Regions from separate parts of the Mesorhizobium sp. M0816 genome, predicted to be linked through region 1. Evidence: predicted binding sites of a transcription regulator. Region 1 holds the regulator's gene; each other region holds the start of a gene.
What was found. Region 1 encodes HrcA, which represses chaperone genes, less so after heat shock. Its sites were predicted from a motif close to GTTAGCACTCNCNNNNNGNGAGTGCTAAC; they were not measured.
Positions count from the first base shown of each region.

Region 1 (5,775 bases):
ATCAAGCCGGCCCGTTCCGGAGAGACCAGCGAAAAAGATCGCGCCAAACACCGCCACAAGCACGAGGCTTGACCCCGCAAACCTTAGCGATCGGTCGAGACAGTTCTCGAAGCGCGGTTGCGAATGCTCCGCGATGTATCATTCAACCCAGATACTTCGAGACACGCGCCTCCAGCAGGCCCACCAGAGCCGGGTCCATGAATGCATAGTCGTCGGGAATATCGAGGCAGATTACTCGAGCCTTTTTCAGGCTTGTCTTGAATTTCTGCTGCAGTTTGGCGCGGTGCGTTTTTTCCATCACGAAGATGATGTCGGCCCAGGCGACGAGTTCATGCGTCAACGGTATGTCGGCATCGTGATTAGTGCCGGCCGAAGCGACCTCGATGTCCCGCCGCTTGGAAAACACCTGCTCCGCCGTCGGGCTGCGCAAGCGATGCTGGCTGCAGATGAAGAGAACGTTCTTCAACGTGCTATCTGGCCAAATCCGCCACGACCGCATCGAGCACGATCATGCCGGCCGGCGTGGCGCGCAGGCGGGCATTGCCGATCGGCGCCACCAGGCCTTCGTCCTGCAGCACCGACAGCCGTGCCGTCGACAGGCCGCGCCCTGAAAATGCCTCGTAGCGGGAAAGGTCGATGCCTTCCGCCAGCCTCAGCCCCATCAGCAGGAACTCGTCGGCCTCTTCCGACCGCGTCAGGACCTCGCCGCCGGAAACGCCATGACCCTTGGCCTCGACCAGATTGGCCCAGGTCTCCGGCATTTTCTCGGCGATCGTCACCACGCGGCGGCCATTTTCGACGAACCGGCCATGCGCGCCGGGACCGACGCCGACATATTCGCCATAACGCCAATAGGTGAGATTGTGCCGGCTTTCGGCGCCGGGCCTGGCGTGGTTGGAAATCTCGTAGGCCGGCAGTCCGCGCGCGGCGGTGATCTCCTGCGTTAACGCGTAGAGATCGGCGGCAAGCTCATTGTCTGGAATGATGAATTTCCTTGCCGCATGCAGTGCATGGAACGGCGTGCCTTCCTCGATGGTCAGCTGATAGAGCGACAGATGGTCTGCGGCGTGGCCGATCGCCTGCTCGAGCTCCGCCTGCCACGCTTCCGGCGTCTGACCGGGCCGCGCGTAGATCAGGTCGAACGACAGCCGTGGGAATATCTCGCGCGCCAGGCCGATCGCATGCAGGGCCTCATCGACATTGTGCAAACGGCCGAGGAAGCGCAGATCCTTGTCGTTCAGTGCCTGCACGCCAAGCGACACCCGGTTGACGCCGGCCGCGCGATAGCCGCGAAAGCGCTCGGCCTCGACCGAGGAGGGATTGGCCTCCAGCGTCACCTCGATGCCATCAGGCACCGTCCAGTTCTTCGCCACTGCATCCAGCACCGCCGCCACGGTCTGCGGTTTCATCAGCGATGGCGTGCCGCCGCCAAGAAAGATACTGGTCACCTCGCGCGGCCCGGTGCGGCCGCGCATCGTCGCCAGCTCGGTCTCGAAGGCGCGGGCAAAACGCTCCTGGTCGACCGGCTGGTGGCGGACATGGCTGTTGAAGTCGCAATAGGGGCATTTGGCCGCGCAGAATGGCCAGTGGACATAGACGCCGAAACCGGGGCTGCGGTCGAGCAGCATGGTCATGCGCCGGCCAATCGGGCTTGCGCGAATTTCTGGAAGGCGCGGGCACGGTGCGACAATGCGGTTGGCTGGCCGGGCTTCCAGCCATGCTTTTCCTCCGCGCTCATCTCGCCGAAGGTCTTTTCGAACCCGTAGGGCAAGAACACCGGATCGTAGCCGAAGCCTAGCTCGCCGCGCGGCGGCCATACCAGCGTGCCCTCGACCTCACCGCGAAAATATTCCGCCTGGCCATCGGGGAAGGCCAGGCAGATGACCGCGACAAAGCGGCCCTTGCGCTGGGCAGGCGTGATCGCGCCAACTTCTTGCAAGGCCACTTCCGTGCGCTGCATGGCCATGCCGAAGTCGCGGGAGCCGTCCGGCGTCTCGGCCCAGTTGGCGGTGTAGACGCCGGGTGCGCCGTCGAGCGCATCGACACACAGGCCGGAATCGTCCGACAGCGCCGGCAATCCAGTGGCCTTGGCGGCAGCCAAGGCTTTTATGAGGGCGTTCTCCTCGAAAGTGGTGCCGGTCTCGTCCGGTTCCGGCAGGCCGTATTCCTTTGCGGACTTCGCTTCAATGCCGAATGGCGCCATCAGATCGGCGAATTCCCGCAATTTACCGGCGTTATGGCTGGCGACGACGATCTTATGCCCGTCAAGCGAATGAACAGTTGGCGAATGCATCAGATGCCCCAGATTCTTGGCTCGGCGAATTCGATCGAATTGCCCGACGGGTCGCGAATATAGATCGAGCGGCCGCCCTGCGGCCATTCGAACTCGCTTTCGATGGCAATTTTCTTCGCCTCAAGATGCGCTTTCCAGCGTGGGATTTCATCCGCGCTTGCGGCGAAGCAAAGATGGCCCTGGCCGACCGCGCCATGCGGCGGTACTTTGAGCTTGGCGTCGGCCGGCGGCGGCACTTTGGTCGCCTCGGCATTGAACATAAGCAGCACGCTGTCGCCGCAGCGGAAGAAGAGATGCCTGCCATCGACCTTGCCGAGCAGATCGAGCCCGAGCACGCCCGAATAGAACCGTTCCGCGGCAGCAAGGTCCGTCACGTAGAGTGCTGATTCCAGGATTGCAGAAGGGGTCACAGGATCGCCAATCTCATCAATATTGACCGCAGCTAAGCCACCGCCATTTGCTGCAAGCTGACCAGGCGCTGAATACCTTTCTTGGCGAGCCCCATCAGCGCCGCGAACTGCTCTTCCGAGAACGGCTCGCCCTCGGCCGTGCCTTGGATCTCGACGATGCCGCCCTTGCCGGTCATGACGAAATTGGCGTCGGTACTGGCCGAGGAATCCTCGATATAGTCGAGGTCGATGACCGGCTGGCCATCATGGATGCCGCAGGAGATCGCCGCAACGTGATCCTTCAGCACCTTGCCCAGGCTCGCCATCTGGCGGGTTTCCATCCAGCGCAGGCAGTCGTAGAGCGCCACCCAGCCGCCGGTGATCGAAGCGGTGCGCGTGCCGCCGTCGGCCTGGATCACGTCGCAGTCGACGGTGATCTGCTGCTCGCCGAGCGCCTGCAGATCGACCACGGCGCGCAGGGAGCGGCCGATCAGCCGCTGGATTTCCAGCGTGCGGCCGCCTTGTTTGCCGGCCGAAGCCTCGCGGCGCATGCGCTCGCCGGTCGAACGCGGCAGCATGCCGTATTCCGCCGTCACCCAGCCCTTGCCGGAGTTGCGCATCCAGCCCGGCACCTTTTCCTCCAGGCTGGCCGTACACAGCACATGCGTGTCGCCGAACTTCACCAGGCACGAGCCTTCCGCATGCTTGGAGACGCCGCGCTCGAAGGAGATGGGGCGCATTTCGTCGAATTGGCGTTTGGAAGGGCGCATTCAGGCTTCTTTCTTTCTTCGGAATCTTGGCCGGGGAATCTTGGCCGGCTTGTAGCCGCACGGGGCGTGAGGCGCAAAGGAAAATGGACCGGTTGCGCCGACACCGCGGAAGTCTATATCTTCGGGGCGGAGGTTTTTGGCTCGAAATGACAAAGGCAGTCGATCCCGGTTTGCAGTCGCACGTGCTCCCGTCGCACGCGCTGCAATCGCCCGCGCTTCAATCGCTCGACATGCGTTCGCGCGACATCTTCCGGCGCATCGTCGATTCCTATTTGAGGGATGGCGAGCCGGTCGGTTCGCGCAGCCTGTCGCGCATCCTGCCGTCGTCGCTGTCGCCGGCCACCATCCGCAACGTGATGAGCGACCTTGAGCATCTCGGCCTGATCTATGCGCCGCACATTTCGGCTGGCCGGTTGCCGACCCAGGCAGGCCTGCGCTTCTTCGTCGATGCTTTCATGGAACTTGGTGACCTCTCCGACGAGGAGCGCCGTACCATCGAGGCCCAGGTGCGCGCCTCCGGCTCGGGCGCGACGCTGGAGCATATGCTGACCGAGGCCAGCCAGATGCTGTCCGGCATGTCGCGCGGCGCCGGCCTCGTGCTCGCCGCCAAGAATGAGGTGGCGCTTAAGCACATCGAATTCATCCAGCTCGAGCCGACCAAGGCGCTGGCCGTGCTGGTCTCGCAGAACGGCGACGTCGAAAATCGCGTCATCGATCTGCCCGCCGGCATCACCATCTCGCAATTGCACGAAGCCTCCAACTTCCTCAACGCCCATATCCGCGGCCGCACCCTGGCCGAGGCGCGGGTCGAGATCGCCCGCATCAAGGAAGAGACCAGGGCAGCCCTCGACACGCTGTCGCAGGATCTGGTCGAGAAGGGCCTGGCGGTCTGGGCAGGCGCTGAAAGCGGCGTGCCTGGGCGGCTTATCGTGCGCGGCCGCGCCAATCTCCTGGAAAACGTCACTGCCCAGGCCGACATAGAATTGCTGCGGCATCTGTTTGAGGATCTGGAGACGCAGGATGGGCTGATCCAGCTTCTCGACCTCGCCGAGGCAGGCCCAGGCGTGCGCATATTCATCGGTTCGGAAAACAAGCTGTTTTCGCTGTCTGGCTCCTCGCTGGTGGTGGCACCCTATCGCGACAAGGACGCGCGCGTCGTCGGTGCGCTCGGCGTCATCGGGCCGACGCGGCTGAATTATGCGCGCATAGTACCGATGGTCGACTATACCGCGCAGCTGATTTCGCGCATGCTGAGCTAGGAGCCGCCGCGGGCCTGCCGCAAGGAGGAGAAAAGAATGGCGCTGGAATCGTTCAAGGCCCAGATCAGTCTGCTGCTCGAAGAAATGATCAACCAGCCAGAGGATCAGCACGAGGTGCAAGAGCAGTTGCGCGAGAAGCTGCAAGAGATGCGGGCGATGGGTCTGCCGCTGCCGGCCGATCTGGTCGCGCTGGAAAAGCGCCTCGACGACGACTTTTACGCCTCTGGCAACTGAACGGGTTCGGCTTCAAATCCTCGTGTGCTGGACGGCCGCTTGGAACGATCAATACCTGATGCCGTTTGCCCTGTTCGAGGCGAATCCCGGAGGACGTTGATGATCCGATCTGGCGGCTTTGCGGCCGTTGCCGCTGCCCTCCTTGTTGCGACACCGGCAGCCGCCCAGCAGGCGGACCAGAATGTGCTCAAAGGCGAAGCCGCGTTTGGCGATTGGCACGCCGACAGGCCTGGCGTCCGACGCCTGATTGGGCCGCGAGACATGCCGGCAGCCGACCCCGCCCAATCCGCTTCGAACGGCGCCGGCGTGGCGGAACGGCCCGAACGCGCCAAGCCAGAATTGCCGTCGGGCTTTTCGGCTGAAATGATCGCATCCGGCATCGTCAATCCACGTGTCGTGCGCGTCGCTCCGAATGGCGACCTGTTTGTTGCCAACAGCCATGCCGACCAAATACGCGTCTATCGTCTCGCCGAGGGCAGCGCCAAGCCCATCGAGAAAGCGATCTTCGCCAAGGGGCTCAATTATCCCTACGGCATCGCCTTCTATCCGCCAGGAGACAAACCGCAATGGGTTTATGTCGCGAACAGCGACAGCATCGTCCGCTTCCCCTATCGCGATGGCGACCTGAAGACATCCGGCAAACCAGAAACCATTGTCGCCCAAATCCCGTCGGGTGGTCACACGACCCGCGACATCGCCTTCTCGCAGGACGGCAAAACGCTTTATTTGTCGGTTGGCTCCGCCTCGAACGTCGCCGAGGATATAGGTAAGGAGCCGGATAGCGGCCTCGACGCCTGGGCCAAATCAAAGCCGCTCGGGGCGGCCTGGGG
Region 1 is NZ_JAMYOT010000003.1:795-6,569, forward strand. It holds gene NKI17_RS04335 (low molecular weight protein tyrosine phosphatase family protein) at 143-466, opposite strand; gene hemW (radical SAM family heme chaperone HemW) at 471-1,634, opposite strand; gene rdgB (RdgB/HAM1 family non-canonical purine NTP pyrophosphatase) at 1,631-2,293, opposite strand; gene NKI17_RS04350 (VOC family protein) at 2,293-2,703, opposite strand; gene rph (ribonuclease PH) at 2,736-3,452, opposite strand; gene hrcA (heat-inducible transcriptional repressor HrcA) at 3,599-4,711, shown strand; gene NKI17_RS04365 (hypothetical protein) at 4,748-4,945, shown strand; gene NKI17_RS04370 (PQQ-dependent sugar dehydrogenase) at 5,045-5,775, shown strand, end outside.

Region 2 (5,775 bases), on a different contig from region 1:
GAGCGCCCGGATATTTGTTGGAACCGCGAAGTATGCGAAGTGCCCCCCAACGGTCTGCTCAGCCACTTCCGCTGCTTGGGGATCGACCAGTGCATGCGCCGCCGCTAATTCCACCTTGATGTCCTTGAGTCTCGCCCGCATGCGGCCGCGGGTCTTCCTTTGAAGCTGGAAGTGCCGTTGACGCGATTTTCCGCAGATGAGCGTAAACCCCAAGAACGCAAAGGTCTCCGGTTTGCCGAGCCCACGCTGCTTGCGGTTGGCCGCCGCGTGCGACCAAACTCAATCAGGCGGGTCTTGTCCGGATGGAGCGACAGCGCAAACTCCTCAAGCCTCGCGCGCATCTCACCAAGGAAACGACGGGCGTCGTCCTCGCGCTCGAAACCGACGATTACATCATCGGCATAGCGCACGATGATCATGTCGCCGGTGATCGATGCGTGTGCTGCCCGTGGTTTCGGCTCGATCGTCTTCTGGCGCCGCGAAGTCGGTGCGGGGGCGAACGAGATTGGCGAGCGGGTGCGCTCGGCAGGCCTTTCCGTCGCCGGGCTTTGCCGCACACCGTTCCTTGTCGGTACCGAAGACAGCGGTTCTCGATGAGGCGAGGGCGTCCAGCTTGAAGATTGTCGCTGAACGTGTTGCCGACCTCGCACTCTATGCGGCGGACCGCAATGTCAAGCTAGCGCTGGAACCTCTCAATCCCGTCTAGGCCGGGAACCGCTCCTGCCTCACGACTGTGCGTGACGCTGTTGATATCTGCGGGGCGGTCGATGCGCCGAATCTGGGCGCTGCCGTCGATGTCTGGTGGGACCGCGACCTTGACACCCGGTTGCAGCGCGCCGGCATGGACAGGATTTTCGGCTATCACCTTTGCGATTGGCTTGCCGACACGCGCGACGTGCTGCTGGACCGCGGCATGATGGGCGACGGTGTTGCCGATCTCAAGGCGATCCGCGCGAGTGTCGAAGGCGCCGGCTATACCGGTCCTCGAGATTTTCTCCGCTAACAATCTGAAGCGGCAACTCTTACTAAATGGCCGCTACGATACTCAGTTCCATAATATGTATTACGCGACTTTCACAGTTATAATTAATATTTCTCCGCTATGCAAAGTATGTATGGCTCGTGCTTCAGGCATTCGATCGTCACCCAGAGGAATTATGCCAAGTGTTGTGGCCGCCACTCCTACTCTAAGTCTCCATAGGACGGATCGATATTACTTACCATCACCTCACCGCCCGATAAGACTGGACGGAAGACTCTGAACGCTTCCGAAACGCGGTCGGCGTCCCGGGTCAAACCATCAGCCTTCGCTCGCCTGGCCCTCTCCGCGCACTCACCTGTGCGGCATGCAATAGACCCCTTCGGATTCCATCAGTACCGCGCCACCCTTCAACTCGCTCAGTGCGCGACCCACGCTTCGGAATAAGTGCGGCTGGCATCCACGGCCGTCAGCCAAAGGACGCGATTGTCGGCCAGTTCGACTTTAACTCCTGCTGTAAAGGGCTTGCCTGCACGGTCTGTTGATAGTGGCGTTTGATCCTGACATTGCTGGCCGCGAACTCAGCTTCGTTGCTGCCGTAGTTCAGCACAAATCCAGTGTGGTCCTCAGCCACTGAGCAACTGCCATCACGCTCGCATACGATTTTGGCAGCGGTCTTGCAGTCCCATTTCAGTGAAGCGGGCCACATAGGATTGTCCACGCTTGATCGCGGCCTGGCGCTCTGACCAGCCGCCGTCAATACTGCGCCTGTGTTCATAATCACCGTGGACAGGAGAAGCGCCTTGAACACTACAAACCTCCCTGAATTGTGACCCTTATAGTGCCTGGACCTGCGTAATCGCCTGGCTTATGGGATGTTGAGATCGAACCAGCTTTTCTGGCGCACGCCGTTCGCATCGTCATACTCGATAAACCAGGGCTTTCCGCGCATCGGCCGAGAGATGGTGTAGTATGTGGGGCCATTGCCTAGGGAATGCCCTTTGTCGTTGTCCGTGGTCTGGATTTTTGCCGCCACCACCTTACCGTCGATTTCGATTTGGACCTGTCGTGATCCGTCGCCATGCTGCCCGCCGAGGCCGCTGTTTTTGATAACGACGGGCAAGGAGAGCCTATCGGCCGCGATGCGGCAGATGTTTCGTCCTTGCTCCATTCCGGGCCGGTCGGAGTTGGCGCCAACTGCTTGCCAGCCAGACGGACAATCCTCATACTTCTCGAATTTCGCGACGCTGGAGTTGGCTTGCGCACAGGTCGGCCAGTTAAAACCCGGAGCTTCCATCTCCGAAATCAACTTGTAAATTGGCGGGTGGCACGAGGGCGTACCTTGCCAGTCACCGGACAGACATAGGAGGACCTGACAGCCCCACTCCGATGCTTTTGATTGGGATGGAAGAGCTGCGGCGGCCGCAACGGCGGCGGCACTCACTAAAAGGAATTTGATTATGGTCATAGCCTTTCCTCGCTGCGGATTTTGATAATTTACTATGGACGATCCGTGCGAAAAAGGACAGGTCGAAAAGGCAGGTTTGTGCGACTACATCGATTTATGAAACGAGACGACGGAGGCGTGGTCAACAACCCGTTGCGCGCCAACATTGCCCTGACGCTTGAGCGGGAGAGAGCCAGACGCGGCCTATCCCATATGCACATGGCCGAACTGTTTCGGACCGCCGAGGGCGAAAAACTGGCCTATCGAACCTACATTCAGACTGTGCGTCAGAAAAATAATGTCACATTGACGACGCTGCAGATCATGGCAAATGGCTTGCAAGTGTCTTTTGCAGAACTGCTCGCCGGCGGTAAGAAAGTTCCGGAATGGGCGCATCGGTTGGACGACAATGCGATCCGCAAGCGGCTGGCGCGCATCATCGATTTTGAGCGACAACGACGTACTTTGCACCGCTATGAGATGGCCGAACTCATCGGCGTGGCGGAGGCGACATTCACGAAACTGGAACGCGCGAGCGGCAACATCAGCGTGGATACGATTGCCGCGATCGCCAAGGCGTTGAAACTGAACCCAGCGACCTTCCTCTTTTCCGAAAAGATCCCGCCAACCACTGTTCTAGCTTTTTTCGATAAAGTGGAGAAGTAGGCTTCTATTCGAGAGCCGATCCAGCATAGACCCAGCAAACATGAAAGCGCACTGATGGCAATTTCACATGGGGCCTGATTGCATACACCTCAGCGCAGTCGGCCCTTCGGGTGCCGGATTTGGCTAGACTGCTCGTCGATAGGTCCAGAGCTGCGCCGGCGGTATGTTGCGGACGACGAAGTCATAGTGGGAAACCACGTAGCGGTCGGGCATCTTGATCACCGGCGACAGAGGCCCATAGGTGATCTGAATCACCGGCCGTCCGGCAGGAATGCGGGCAAGCAGATCCTCAACCAGGGCAACGCGCTGTTCCATAGGAAAGCTCAACAGCGGGACTGCACTGACGACACAATCGAACTGTTCACGCAAATGCGTTGCCCAATCTGAAGTCCACGTCCGGGAAGCGTTGCACCAGGCCGTTGTAGAAATTCCTGGAGTATTCGACCGACACCAACTGATGCGGATTGATGCCCCTCTCCAGGATTGCCTTGGTGATGACGCCGGTTCCCGCGCCAAGCTCCAGGACCGGCATTCCGGACCGCGGGTTGACCACGCTTGCCATCCGGCGCGCCGCATGAATCGAAGTGGGGATGAGGGCCCCCACGCCCTTCTTGTCCTTCTGCCAGCCTTTGAAGAATTGGACTTCTTCCTCAAACCTTTTGCCGAGCCGCTCCTTCAGTCGGAAAACCATGTTCTCTCCGTGCTCCGGCCATTTAGCGAAGCGCGTTGTCTGCGAATTTTGCAAGCCCGTTACAACTTGCTTGCGTGTTAAGGCCCGTCACAGGCAGTCACGAACAGCGAGGGCGTCTTGCGCTCGCAGAGCCACGCGATTTTTGCTCTTCGCCCGTCCCTCTTCCGTCTTGACTAGTATGAGCTTACAGACTATCTCACCGCCACGTTAGCACTCGCCACTGTCGAGTGCTAACGACGCTCCGGCAACGGGCAACCGTTCAACCTCCGCACCAGGGACAATCCAAAAATGGCAAAGTCGAATTTCCGGCCGCTGCATGACCGCGTGGTCGTTCGCCGCGTCGAATCCGAATCCAAGACCGCCGGCGGGATCATCATCCCGGACACGGCAAAGGAAAAGCCGCAGGAAGGCGAGATCATTGCTGTTGGCTCGGGCGCCCGTGACGAAGCTGGCAAGCTGGTCCCCCTGGATGTCAAGACTGGCAACCGCATCCTGTTCGGCAAGTGGTCGGGCACCGAAGTCAAGCTCAATGGCGAAGACCTTCTGATCATGAAGGAATCCGACATCATGGGCATCATCGGCTGAATATCGGCCTTTCCGTCAACTGAATCCCCTGAATCCCCGGGCTCAATCAAAGCCCCTGCCAGGAGCTAAAAATGGCTGCCAAAGACGTAAAATTTTCTCGTGATGCCCGCGAGCGCATGCTGCGCGGCGTCAACATCCTCGCCGACGCGGTGAAGGTCACGCTCGGCCCCAAGGGCCGCAACGTCGTCATCGACAAGTCGTTCGGCGCGCCGCGCATCACCAAGGACGGCGTCACCGTCGCCAAGGAAATCGAGCTTGAAGACAAGTTCGAGAACATGGGCGCGCAGATGGTCCGCGAAGTTGCTTCGAAGACCAACGACATCGCCGGCGACGGCACCACGACGGCGACCGTTCTGGCGCAGTCGATCGTCCAGGAAGGCCACAAGGCCGTTGCCGCCGGCATGAACCCGATGGACCTGAAGCGCGGCATCGACCTGGCCGTGACCGAAGTCGTCGGAGCGCTCGGCAAGGCTGCCAAGAAGATCAAGACCTCCGAGGAAGTTGCCCAGGTCGGCACGATCTCTGCCAATGGCGACGAGTCGGTCGGCAAGATGATCGCGGAAGCGATGCAGAAGGTCGGCAACGAAGGCGTCATCACGGTTGAGGAAGCCAAGACCGCCGAGACCGAACTCGAAGTCGTCGAAGGCATGCAGTTCGACCGCGGCTACCTCTCGCCCTACTTCGTCACCAACGCCGACAAGATGGTTGCCGAGCTCGAGGACGTCTACATCCTCCTGCACGAGAAGAAGCTCTCCAACCTCCAGGCGATGCTGCCGGTTCTCGAAGCCGTCGTGCAGACCTCGAAGCCGCTGCTCATCATCTCGGAAGACGTCGAAGGCGAGGCTCTGGCCACGCTGGTCGTCAACAAGCTGCGTGGCGGCCTGAAGATCGCTGCCGTCAAGGCGCCGGGCTTCGGTGATCGCCGCAAGGCCATGCTGGAAGACATCGCCATCCTCACCGGTGGCCAGGTCATCTCCGAAGACCTCGGCATCAAGCTCGAGAACGTCGGCCTCAACATGCTCGGCCGCGCCAAGAAGGTGTCGATCTCCAAGGAGAACACCACCATCGTCGACGGCGCCGGCAAGAAGGCCGAGATCCAGGGCCGCGTTGCCCAGATCAAGCAGCAGATCGAAGAGACCACTTCGGATTACGACAAGGAGAAGCTGCAGGAACGTCTCGCGAAGCTCGCGGGCGGCGTTGCGGTGATCCGCGTCGGCGGTGCGACGGAAGTCGAAGTCAAGGAAAAGAAGGACCGCGTCGATGACGCCCTCAACGCGACCCGCGCGGCCGTCGAAGAAGGCATCGTTGCAGGCGGCGGCGTCGCCCTGCTGCGTGCTTCGGCCAACATCAAGGCCACCGGCGTCAACGCCGACCAGGCCGCCGGCATCAACATCGTTCGTCGTGCGC
Region 2 is NZ_JAMYOT010000034.1:985-6,759, reverse strand. It holds gene NKI17_RS31295 (hypothetical protein) at 1-213, opposite strand, end outside; gene NKI17_RS31290 (hypothetical protein) at 105-419, opposite strand; gene NKI17_RS31285 (hypothetical protein) at 412-597, shown strand; gene NKI17_RS31280 (TIM barrel protein) at 734-1,003, shown strand; gene NKI17_RS31275 (hypothetical protein) at 1,449-1,790, opposite strand; gene NKI17_RS31270 (hypothetical protein) at 1,848-2,447, opposite strand; gene NKI17_RS31265 (helix-turn-helix domain-containing protein) at 2,565-3,092, shown strand; partial or broken gene pmtA (phospholipid N-methyltransferase PmtA) at 3,216-3,783, opposite strand; gene groES (co-chaperone GroES) at 4,072-4,368, shown strand; gene groL (chaperonin GroEL) at 4,440-5,775, shown strand, end outside.
Region 2: the regulator HrcA is predicted to act here: its motif matches at 3,990-4,018, upstream of groES (co-chaperone GroES).

Region 3 (5,775 bases), on a different contig from region 1:
GTTCTGCGCCGCCGCGACGCCTGGAAGTAACGGCATGGATCCTAGGGTCTCCGCAACGTCGCTTCGCTCCTGCTCCGCCCTAGGATGACGAAGCGAAGGGTTCGTTCAGCCAATCTCGAAGGTTTGCGATTTCGCTGTCTGTCGTCACCCGCTACACGGGGACGCACTCCCAATCTCCGCCACATCAACGAAAAAGGGCGGCATCGCTGCCGCCCTTTCCGTAAGCTTGCGAGATTGGCTGGATTAGAAATCCATACCGCCCATGCCGCCGCCGCCCATGCCGCCAGGCATGCCGCCGCCAGCCGACTCCTTCTTCGGAGCCTCCGCGATCATGGCTTCGGTGGTGACCAGCAGGCCGGCGACCGAGGCCGCGTCCTGCAGAGCCGTGCGCACAACCTTGACCGGGTCGACGATACCCATGGCGATCATGTCGCCATATTCGCCGGTCTGGGCGTTGTAGCCGAAGGTTGCCCCCTTGTTCTCAAGGATCTTGCCGGCAACGATCGATGCTTCCGCACCGGCGTTGGCCGCGATCTGGCGGGCCGGAGCCTGCAGCGCGCGACGCACGATGCTGATGCCCGCGGTCTGGTCGGAGTTGGCGCCGGTTGCCTTGATGCTCAGCGAAGCGCGCAGCAGTGCGACGCCGCCGCCGGGAACGATGCCTTCTTCGACGGCCGCGCGGGTCGCGTTGAGGGCGTCATCGACGCGGTCCTTCTTTTCCTTGACTTCCACTTCGGTCGCACCGCCGACGCGGATGACGGCAACGCCGCCCGCCAGCTTGGCGAGACGTTCCTGCAGCTTCTCCTTGTCGTAGTCCGAGGTGGTCTCCTCGATCTGCTGCTTGATCTGGGCGACGCGGCCCTGGATTTCGGCCTTCTTGCCGGCGCCGTCGACGATGGTGGTGTTCTCCTTGGAGATCGACACCTTCTTGGCGCGGCCGAGCATGTTCAGGCCGACATTCTCGAGCTTGATGCCGAGGTCTTCGGAAATGACCTGGCCACCGGTGAGGATGGCGATGTCTTCCAGCATGGCCTTGCGGCGATCACCGAAGCCCGGCGCCTTGACGGCAGCGATCTTCAGGCCGCCACGCAGCTTGTTGACGACCAGCGTGGCCAGGGCCTCGCCTTCGACATCTTCCGAGATGATGACCAGCGGCTTCGAGGTCTGCACGACGGCCTCGAGGATCGGCAGCATGGCCTGCAGGTTGGAGAGCTTCTTCTCATGGAGAAGAATGTAGGCGTCTTCCAGATCCGCAACCATCTTCTCGGCGTTGGTGACGAAGTAGGGCGAGAGATAGCCGCGGTCGAATTGCATGCCTTCAACGACTTCAAGCTCGGTCTCGGCGGTCTTTGCTTCCTCGACGGTGATGACGCCCTCATTGCCGACCTTCTGCATCGCTTCCGCGATCATCGAGCCGACCGACACGTCGCCATTGCCGGCGATTGTGCCGACCTGGGCAACCTCTTCCGAGGTCTTGATCTTCTTGGCGTTCTTGATCAGCGTCGCGACGACGTCGGCGACGGCGAGGTCGATGCCGCGCTTGAGGTCCATCGGGTTCATGTCGGCGGCAACCGACTTGTGGCCTTCCTGGACGATCGACTGTGCCAGAACGGTCGCGGTGGTGGTGCCGTCGCCGGCGATGTCGTTGGTCTTCGAAGCAACTTCGCGGACCATCTGCGCGCCCATGTTTTCGAACTTGTCCTCAAGCTCGATTTCCTTGGCGACGGTGACGCCGTCCTTGGTGATGCGCGGTGCGCCGAACGACTTGTCGATGACGACGTTGCGGCCCTTGGGGCCGAGCGTGACCTTCACCGCGTCGGCGAGGATGTTGACGCCGCGCAGCATGCGCTCACGAGCGTCGCGGGAGAATTTTACGTCTTTGGCAGCCATTTTTTACTCCTGGGCATTTCGCCCGAAATTCAGATTGGATGGTGCGGATGAAAGGCGGCGTGTCAGCCGATGACGCCCATGATATCGGCTTCCTTCATGATCAGAAGGTCTTCGCCGTTGAGCTTGACTTCGGTGCCCGACCACTTGCCGAACAGGATGCGGTCACCGGACTTGACGTCCAGCGGGACGAGCTTGCCGACCTCGTCACGGGCGCCGGAACCGACGGCGATGATCTCGCCTTCCTGCGGCTTTTCCTTCGCCGTATCGGGGATGATGATCCCGCCGGCGGTCTTCGCTTCGGACTCGACGCGGCGAACGACCACGCGGTCATGCAGCGGCCGGAAATTCGACTTTGCCATTTTTGGATTTCCTTGGTGCGAATGTTGAACGGTTCTCCGTTGCCGGAGCGTGCTTAGCACTCAGCCGAAGCGAGTGCTAACGCGGCAATGAGATAAGCCGCATGCTCCTGCTAGTCAAGACGGAAGAGCAAAGAGCAAAGAGAAAAGAGCAGACAGCAAAGAGAAGAGAGTAAAGAGCGTGTAAGCATCGAGCCTTTTATGTGAACAATGTCGGGTATCAGACATATATGGGGCGGCTCACCCTTTGTATTTGAGCTTTATTCAGATGGCACGAATGATGCAACGGGTGATGCATTTGATCTCATCCAGAGGCTCGCACGGGGTCGTGCTGCGTCAGCTCGGTCATGTCGAGCTTCAGAAGGCCATTTTGGCATTGGTTCTGTTGCCCTATCGCCATTCATGACCAGTCCTGCGCGCGTGAGCCGGCCGGCTAGATTCCAACCACGAGAGCGCCGCCGCTGAGACCCGCACCCGCCGCCGACAGAAGGATTTTCTCTCCAGGCTGGAATGGCTTCATCTGGTTGGCGAGCGAGAGCGACAGCGGGATCGTCGCGGCCGAAGAGTTGCCGTATTCGGCAATCGTCTTGACAATTGCTTGGTCCGCGATGCCGAGGTTCCTCCCGACCGCGTCGAAAATCCGAGTATTGGCCTGATGCGGCACGAACCGGCCGAGATCGTGTGGCCGCACTCCGGCAGCGGCTAGAGCGCTTGTCGAGCAATCGGTCATCATCTCCACGGCCATTGCGAACACTTCGCGGCCGTCCGTCATCCTCATTCGGGTTTGCGCGAGATCGAGGTCACCGTGGAACGGCTTGTTGCTTCCTCCTGCGGGAATCTGGATCAGCCCGTATCGCGAGCCGTCCGAATCCACCGAGGCACCGAGAATGCCCCGATCAGCATCATCGCACTGACCGATCACCAGGGCGCCGGCGGCATCGGCAAACAGGACCGAGCTTGCGCGCTCGGCTGGATTGATGCGGCGGCTGAGGATGTTGGCGGCGATAACAAGGCTCGCTTTGCCGTGCAGGCGGGTAAATCCGTCCGCGAACATCAGCGCATAGATGAAGCCGGCGCAGGCGCCGGTCAGATCGACAGCGCCGGCGCGGCCCAGCCCCAACCGATGTGCGACCAGGGGCGCGCTGGGCGGCAGGAGGTGATCGGGCGTCGAGGTGGCAAGTAACAGCAGACCGATGTCGTGGCGCGCAATGCCGGCGTTCGCCAAAGCCATGTCGCCGGCTTGCGTGGCCAAGCCAGACAGCGTGTCTTCGTCCGTTGCCCAGAAGCGCGAACGAATTCCGGTGCGCCGCTCGATCCAGCCCGGTTCGAGGCCGAGATTGTTCTCGATTTCGGCATTGGCCACCTTTCGCCCAGGCGCATGATGGCCAAACCCGAGAAGGCGCGACGACCTGCTCATGGCCTCGAACCGAAGCGTTCGCCGGCTTCCTCGATGGCGTCATAGAGCCCGTCCAGCTCCTCGCCGGTGATGCAATAAGGCGGGAGAAGATAGAGGACATTGCCGAGCGGGCGCACAAGGAGCCCGCGCTTGAGGAAAAAAGCGCGCAGTTTCGGGCCGATTTCGGCCAGATAACCGGCTGAGCCGGCGCGAAGATCGAGCGCCGCAATCGTGCCGGTCGTCCGCTTGTCGGTGAAGTAGGGATTGTCGCGAAAGCGTCTAAGCCCGGCGGCCTGCTTCGCGCTCAGGGCCGCGATCCGCTCGGCCACCGGCTCGTCCTGCCAGATCTCGACATTGGCGAGTGCTGCCGCGCAGGCAATCGGATTGGCGGTGTAGGAACTCGAGTGGAAAAAGGTCTTCTTCCTGTCCGTCGAATAGTGAGCCTGGAAGATGGCATCGGTGGCGAGTGTGGCCGCCAGCGGGATGGTGCCACCGGTCAGGCCCTTCGAGGTGCACAGGATATCCGGAGAAATCGATGCCTGCTCGCAGGCGAACATGCTCCCGGTGCGGCCCCAGCCGGTCATCACCTCGTCGGCGATCAGCAGCGTGCCGGAGGCTTCGGCGATCTTCTTCAATCCGGTCAGAACCGAGGCCGGATACATCCGCATGCCGCCGGCGCCAAGCACCAGCGGTTCGATGATCAGCGCGGCGGCGCGCCGGTCGCGGCTGACGGCCTCGAATCTATCCAGCGTTTCCTGCTCGCGGCCGGCGGCCGGGAAGGGAATGGTGTCGACCTCGAACAGCAAGGGTTCGTAGGCGGCGTTGAACACGCCACGGGCACCGACGCTCATCGTGCCGATCGTGTCGCCGTGATAGCTGTGCTCCATGACGACGATGCGCGAGCGCGGCGCGCCGATGTTGCGGAAATAGCCGAGCGCCATCTTCAGCGCGACTTCGACGCTGGTCGAGCCGCTGTCGGAATAGAACACCCAGTCGAGTCCGGCGGGAGCGAGTCCGACAAGCGCCTTGGCCAAGCATTCGGCAGGCTCGTGCGTGAAACCTGCGAAGATGATCTGGTCGAGGCTCGAGGCGGTCGTCTCGATTGCCTTTATAATGCGGGGATGGCGGTGGCCATGTGTGACGACCCACCAGGAGGAAATGGCGTCCAGAATGCGCACGCCATTGGCTTTGTGGAGATAGGCGCCTTCAGTCAGGACGATTTCAGGGATTGCCGGCTCGAGCGCGTGCTGGGTGAAGGGATGCCACACACGGGAATGCGGCATCATTCGCCTCCGGCAATCAAAGCGAGGTCGAAGCCGGCAATCATCGCTTGTCTCAGCGTTTTGTCCGTTAGCGGATCGAGGTGCGGCAGCCTGCCGAGTTGCGGCACGTCGCCGAATTCCACGATCGTCCGTTGCGTATCGGTCATCTCATCGCCGATGAAGGCGATGCCAGCCAGCGGGATAGCGCGCGCCCGCAGGGCCTCGATCGACAGCAGGGTGTGATTGATTGTTCCGAGCGCGGTGCGGGCGCACAGAATGACCGGCAACTGCCATTGCTCGAATATGTCGATGAACCTTGTCCGGCGGTTCAGCGGCACCATCAGCCCGCCGGCGCCTTCGATGACGAGCGGTGTCGGCAGGACCGGAAACGAAAGATCGGCAGCCTCGATCGAAACGTCGTCGATTTCGGCCGAACGATGCGGCGAAAGCGGGCTCTTCAAGCGGTAGGCTTCCGGCAGCACGCGCCCCGACGGCAGCCCGGCAAGTCGCGCAACCGCCTCGCTGTCGGTCTCGCCGTCGAGGCCCGATTGCACCGGCTTCCAGTAGAAGCCGTCAAGCAGGCCGGCAAGCCCGGCCGAAAACACCGTCTTGCCAATTCCGGTGTCTGTTCCGGTGATGACGATGCGCTTGGTCATGTCGCCTCCGGTCATGTCTGCGCCAACACCTCGACGAGCGCCTCGACCATGGCGGAAATGTCGGCTTCGCCGATATTGAGCGTCAGTGAGATGCGCAGCCGCGACGTGCCCTCGGGCACGGTCGGCGGACGAATGCCGCGTATGTCGAAGCCGCGGGCCTGCAGGCGCGCCGCCATTGCCATGGTGCGCCTGACATCGCCGATCACCAAGGGCTG
Region 3 is NZ_JAMYOT010000018.1:84,929-90,703, forward strand. It holds gene groL (chaperonin GroEL) at 244-1,890, opposite strand; gene groES (co-chaperone GroES) at 1,953-2,249, opposite strand; gene bioZ (3-oxopimeloyl-[acyl-carrier-protein] synthase BioZ) at 2,680-3,663, opposite strand; gene NKI17_RS24995 (adenosylmethionine--8-amino-7-oxononanoate transaminase) at 3,660-4,925, opposite strand; gene bioD (dethiobiotin synthase) at 4,925-5,560, opposite strand; gene NKI17_RS25005 (8-amino-7-oxononanoate synthase) at 5,572-5,775, opposite strand, start outside.
Region 3: the regulator HrcA is predicted to act here: its motif matches at 2,302-2,330, upstream of groES (co-chaperone GroES).